DNA from 2 places in the Streptomyces sp. V2I9 genome. Region 1 is predicted to be linked to the other one. Evidence: predicted binding sites of a transcription regulator. Region 1 holds the regulator's gene; the other holds the start of a gene.

Region 1 (3,204 bases):
GGGGCCGCCCGCCGAGGGGCGCACCAGCGTGACGACCTTGCCCTCCAGCAGGAAGCCGCGCGGCTCCATCGGGAACACCCGGTGTTTGCCGAAGCGGTCCTCCAGGGTCACCGTCGGCCCCTGGGCGGTCTTCTCGCAGCGGACCACCGCCCCGCAGAAGCCGGAGCCGACCTCCTCCACGACCAGATCGGGTTCGGCGGGCACCTCGGGCACGGGGGCGGACCGCTTCCACGGCGGGGTCAGGTCCGGCTGATAACTGCGCATGGACCGACGATAATCGGCGTGCCGCCGCGGAGAACCGCTCGCCGCCCCGAGGGCCCCCGTGCCGCCGGGAGCGGACCCCACGCCCGTGCCGGGCTCCCCTTCACCGCCGCGAGGTCCCTCACCCCGCCGCGCGGCTTCCCCCGCGACGAAGGCCGCACACCACCGCGCGGCCGCCCCCGGCGCCCTCACGCCACCGCGAACCGTTCCGCCAGCGACGCCCGCTGTGCCCGGACGAACGCCGCGTCCACCACCGCCCCGTGCCCCGGCACGTACAGCGCGTCCTCGCCGCCCAGCTCCAGCAGCCGGTCCAGCGCGGCCGGCCAGCGCGAGGGGACCGCGTCGTCACCCGCCTGCGGCTCGCCCGACTCCTCGACCAGGTCCCCGCAGAACACCACCGGAGGCTCGCCGTCCGAACCCGGCACCAGTACCGCCAGGTCGTGGCCGCTGTGCCCCGGCCCCACGTTCGCCAGCAGGACCCGTCGGCCGCCGCCCAGGTCGAGCGTCGACTCGCCGCTCACCTCGTGGCCCGGGGTCACCAGCGTGTCCGCCGACCGGGCCGCCTCGTCCTCCGCCACCCCATGGACCACGGCCGACGCGTACATGCTCTCCGCCCCGTCGCGCAGCAGACCGCCCAGGCCCACCGCCCCGTACACCCGCGCTCCGGCGAACGCCGCGGTGCCCAGGACGTGATCGAAGTGCGGGTGGCTCAGTGCGATATGCGTCACCCTCCGCCCCAGCAGCGCCTCCGCCTGCCGGCGCAGCTCCACCCCCTCGCGCAGGGTCGCGCCGGTGTCGTACAGCAGCAGGGCCTCCGGTCCGGCCACCAGCCCGGCGGTGGCGTCCCAGCCGGGCAGGCGACGCCTGCCGATACCGTGGCCCAACCGCTCCCAGCCGAAGTCTTCCCAAGCGACGTCCATGCCGGGAGGCTATCGACAACGGCCCGCCGCGCGGCGTCGACCTGCGCGGTCCCGGCGGAGCGCGGCCGGTCGCCCTTGCCCCGGCCCCACCCCGCCCCCGTACACTGACGGCGGGACGGCTGGCACTCGAACGCACCGAGTGCCAGACAGAGGCACCGAGAACCACAGCTGGAGGTGTGCGCGATGCTCAGCGAACGCAGACTCGAAGTGCTGCGCGCCATCGTCCAGGACTATGTCGGCACCGAGGAGCCGGTCGGTTCCAAGGCGCTCACCGAGCGGCACCAGCTGGGGGTCTCCCCGGCCACCGTCCGCAACGACATGGCGGTGCTGGAGGAGGAGGGCTTCATCGCCCAGCCGCACACGAGCGCGGGCCGCATCCCGACCGACAAGGGGTACCGCCTCTTCGTCGACAAGCTCGCGGGCGTCAAGCCGCTCTCCTCGCCGGAGCGCCGGGCCATCCAGAACTTCCTCGACGGCGCGGTCGACCTCGACGACGTCGTCGGCCGGACGGTGCGGCTGCTCGCGCAGCTCACCCGTCAGGTCGCCGTCGTGCAGTACCCCTCGCTGACCCGTTCGACGGTGCGGCACGTGGAGCTGCTGTCGCTGGCCCCCGCCCGGCTGATGCTCGTCCTGATCACGGACACCGGCCGGGTCGAACAGCGTATGATCGACTGCCCCGCGCCGTTCGGCGAGGCATCGCTCGCGGATCTGCGGGCCCGGCTCAACAGCCGGGTCGTCGGACGCCGCTTCGCCGATGTCCCGCGCCTGGTGCGGGAGCTGCCGGAATCCTTCGACAGCGAGGACCGGGGGACGGTCTCCACGGTTCTCTCCACCCTCCTCGAAACCCTGGTCGAGGAGACGGAGGAGCGGCTGATCATCGGCGGCACCTCCAACCTCACCCGCTTCGGGCACGACTTCCCGGTGATGATCCGGCCGGTGCTGGAAGCGCTGGAGGAGCAGGTCGTCCTGCTGAAGCTGCTCGGTGAGGCGACGGACTCGGGCATGACCGTACGGATCGGGCACGAGAACGCCCACGAGGGGCTCAACTCCACATCCGTCGTCGCGGTCGGCTACGGTTCGGGCGACGAGGCAGTCGCCAAACTCGGCGTGGTCGGACCGACCCGCATGGACTACCCCGGAACGATGGGAGCGGTACGCGCAGTGGCACGTTACGTCGGACAGATCCTGGCGGAGTCGTAAGTGGCCACGGACTACTACGCCGTACTCGGCGTACGCCGCGACGCGTCCCAGGACGAGATCAAGAAGGCATTCCGTCGGCTCGCCCGCGAGCTGCACCCGGATGTCAACCCGGACCCGAAGACCCAGGAGCGGTTCAAGGAGATCAACGCCGCTTACGAGGTGCTGTCGGACCCGCAGAAGAAGCAGGTCTACGACCTCGGCGGCGATCCCCTCTCCGCCAACGGCGGCGGTGGCGGAGCGGGCGGTTTCGGAGCCGGCGGCTTCGGCAACTTCTCCGACATCATGGACGCCTTCTTCGGCAACGCCGCGCAGCGCGGGCCCCGTTCGCGGACCCGGCGCGGCCAGGACGCCATGATCCGCCTGGAGATCGACCTCAACGAGGCGGCCTTCGGCACCACCAAGGACATCCAGGTCGACACCGCCGTCGTCTGCACCACGTGCAGCGGCGAGGGCGCGGCCCCCGGCACCTCCGCCCAGACCTGTGACATGTGTCGCGGCCGCGGCGAGGTCTCGCAGGTCACCCGGTCCTTCCTCGGCCAGGTCATGACCTCGCGGCCCTGCCCCCAGTGCCAGGGCTTCGGCACCGTCGTGCCCACCCCGTGCCCGGAGTGCGCCGGCGACGGCCGCATCCGTTCGCGGCGCACCCTCACGGTCAAGATCCCCGCGGGCGTCGACAACGGCACCCGCATCCAGCTCGCCGGAGAGGGCGAGGTCGGCCCCGGCGGCGGCCCGCCCGGCGACCTCTACGTGGAGATCCACGAGCTGGCGCACCCGGTCTTCCAGCGGCGCGGCGACGATCTGCACTGCACGGTCACCATCCCCA
Region 2 (3,204 bases), 2.4 Mb from region 1:
AGCGCGGCCGGCGGCGGGCCCGTGAAGTCCGCCACCGGTCAGCAGGGCGAGGCCGCCCCGCAGGCCGGCCCCGCCCGCGCCCCGGAGACGTACGCGGAGAAGACCGCGAAGAAGCAGGCCGCACGGGCCCTCGCCGCGAAGAGATGGGGGCTCGCCAGGACCCCGCTCGCGGCCCCCGAGCCGCCGGCGGTGAAGCCGCGCATCACCACCCGCCAGGGGTTCGAGGTCCGGGACGACGCGGGGCTGCCGCCCGTCTTCACCACCGTCCCGACCAAGGAGAAGATCGTCTTCCTGACGATGGACGACGGTGCCGAGAAGGACCCCGAGCTGCTGCGGATGATGACCGAACTGGACATTCCGTACAGCGCGTTCCTCAGCGACTACGTCACCAACGACGACTACGGCTACTTCGAGAAGATGCAGCGGCGCGGGGTGACCCTCAGCAACCACACCCTCAACCACCGCTATCTGCCCGGCCTCTCCGCCGCCGAGCAGAAGCGGGAGATCTGCGGCCAGCAGGAGAAGATCCTCAAGCACTACGGGAAGCGGCCCACCCTCTTCCGCCCGCCGTACGGCAACTACAACCGCGACACCCTCGTCGCCGCCAAGTCCTGCGGGATCACCGCCGTACCCCTGTGGGCCTCCGAGGCGTTCCCGGACCGCATGGAGTGGCGCGAGTGGGACCGGGACCTGCACCCCGGCGACATCATCCTCACCCACTTCCGGGGCGAGGAGGACTGGAAGGGCTCGATGCCCGACATGATCCGCCAGGTCATGAAGACCGTCACGGACAAGGGGTACGCGGTGGCGAAGCTGGAGGACTACGTCTGACCCGCCGGTCCCCGACCGGCCCCGCCTTCGGCCCCGAATGCGCGCTCAGCCCCCGCTGCGCGCGCATTCGTCGCTGTCGCCCCCGCTGAGACAGGGCGGTGAGCGGTAGGAGGGGGCGGGGGCGGGAGGCTCCTGGCCGGATCCCTCGACCAGGGAGGCGAGTGCCGCCGCCCCCAGCGCCAGGGCGACCACCACCTGCATCCCGCCGGCCCAGTGCCACCGGGCGCGCAGCAGGGCCACGGCGGCGAGGGCGGCCGCTGCCGCGAAGACGGACACCACCACGGTGGGGGTCCCGTCCGTGGCCGGCGCGGTGGCGGGGGGTCCGGCCGCCCCTGCCCAGTGCCGCAGGCCGAACCAGATCGCCAGGAGGGCGGCGAGCGCCACCTCCGCGACCACCATCAGCAACCCCGCCAGCGGGTCCGCGCAGCCCGAGGACGGCGACGACCGCGACGCGGCTCTCGCGTCCGGCCTTCCGGGCAGGCGGCTCTCGTGATGCGTCATCCCGGCACCGTCGTACGGAACCCGGCGCTCCATCCCCGCGTTGTCCGGACGGTGACCCGATGGAGCCCCGATCGAGACGGCGGGGGAGATCCGACGGGACCCGGCCGACCCGGCGGCCCCGATCCGATCGACCCCATCGGGGCGGCGCGCGGGTGGTGAATTGGCACTCCGCTTGACCGAGTGCTAATCGCGGTCATAGTCTCGGGTCTGGCACTCCCCCCTGGAGAGTGCCAGCACCACCTTGTGCGACAGGGCAGGTCCGGCACCCGCGACGACGGATCGGTCCGATCGCCTCCCACTGACTGTTAAACCCCGTGAGATCTCCGAAGGGGGAGACCGGATCGTGTCGACCACCAGCTCCAAGGTTGCGATCAAGCCGCTCGAGGACCGCATTGTGGTCCAGCCGCTCGACGCCGAGCAGACCACGGCTTCCGGCCTGGTCATTCCGGACACCGCGAAGGAGAAGCCCCAGGAGGGCGTCGTCCTCGCCGTGGGCCCGGGCCGCTTCGAGAACGGCGAGCGGCTTCCGCTCGACGTCAAGACCGGCGACGTCGTCCTGTACAGCAAGTACGGCGGCACCGAGGTGAAGTACAACGGCGAGGAGTACCTCGTCCTCTCGGCCCGCGACGTCCTCGCGATCATCGAGAAGTAATTCACCCACGTTTGCTTGTGTTCTGCGCCCCTGGCCCCCAGCGACTGACTAGCCGGGTGGCGAGGGGCGCAGTTCGTTCGAGAGGGAAGTACAGCCCATGGCGAAGATTCTGAAGTTCGACGAGGACGCCCGTCGCGCCCTTGAGCGCGGCGTCAACAAGCTTGCCGACACGGTCAAGGTGACGATCGGCCCCAAGGGCCGCAACGTCGTCATCGACAAGAAGTTCGGTGCCCCCACCATCACCAACGACGGTGTCACCATCGCGCGCGAGGTCGAGCTCGACGACCCGTACGAGAACCTGGGCGCCCAGCTCGTCAAGGAGGTGGCGACCAAGACCAACGACGTAGCGGGTGACGGCACCACCACCGCGACCGTCCTGGCCCAGGCGCTCGTCCGCGAGGGCCTGCGCAACGTCGCCGCCGGCGCCTCCCCGGCCGCCCTGAAGAAGGGCATCGACGCCGCCGTCAAGGCCGTGTCCGAGGAGCTCCTCGCGACCGCCCGTCCGATCGACGACAAGGCCGACATCGCCGCCGTGGCCGCGCTCTCCGCGCAGGATCCGCAGGTCGGCGAGCTCATCGCGGACGCGATGGACAAGGTCGGCAAGGACGGTGTCATCACCGTCGAGGAGTCCAACACCTTCGGTCTGGACCTGGAGTTCACCGAGGGCATGGCCTTCGACAAGGGCTACCTGTCCCCGTACATGGTGACCGACCAGGAGCGTATGGAGGCCGTCCTCGACGACCCGTACATCCTGATCCACCAGGGCAAGATCGGCTCCATCCAGGAGCTGCTCCCGCTCCTGGAGAAGGTCATCCAGGCCGGTGCCTCCAAGCCGCTCCTGATCATCGCCGAGGACGTCGAGGGCGAGGCGCTCTCCACCCTCGTCGTCAACAAGATCCGCGGCACGTTCAACGCCGTCGCGGTGAAGGCGCCGGGCTTCGGTGACCGCCGCAAGGCCATGCTCGGCGACATCGCCACCCTCACGGGTGCGACCGTCATCGCCGAAGAGGTCGGTCTCAAGCTCGACCAGGCCGGTCTGGACGTGCTCGGCACCGCCCGCCGCGTCACCGTCTCCAAGGACGACACGACCATCGTCGACGGCGGCGGCAACGCCGAGGACGTCAAGGGCCGCGTCAACCAGATCAAGGCCGAGATCGAGTCCACGGACTCCGACTGGGACCGCGAGAAGCTCCAGGAGCGCCTTGCGAAGCTGGCCGGCG

What was found. Region 1 encodes HrcA, which represses chaperone genes, less so after heat shock. Its sites were predicted from a motif close to TTNGCACTCNGNNNNNCNGAGTGCNAA; they were not measured.
Region 2: a site for HrcA is predicted at 1,493-1,519, ahead of groES (co-chaperone GroES). Genes of this name have one in related genera too.

What each region holds. Positions count from the first base shown of each region.
Region 1 is NZ_JAUSZJ010000002.1:1,814,611-1,817,814, reverse strand. Features, by position in the region: gene QFZ71_RS08200 (DUF3097 domain-containing protein) at 1-264, opposite strand, end outside; gene QFZ71_RS08195 (MBL fold metallo-hydrolase) at 450-1,181, opposite strand; gene hrcA (heat-inducible transcriptional repressor HrcA) at 1,365-2,381, shown strand; gene dnaJ (molecular chaperone DnaJ) at 2,382-3,204, shown strand, end outside.
Region 2 is NZ_JAUSZJ010000002.1:4,185,567-4,188,770, forward strand. Features, by position in the region: gene QFZ71_RS18685 (polysaccharide deacetylase family protein) at 1-831, shown strand, start outside; gene QFZ71_RS18690 (DUF6234 family protein) at 877-1,332, opposite strand; gene groES (co-chaperone GroES) at 1,676-1,984, shown strand; gene groL (chaperonin GroEL) at 2,082-3,204, shown strand, end outside.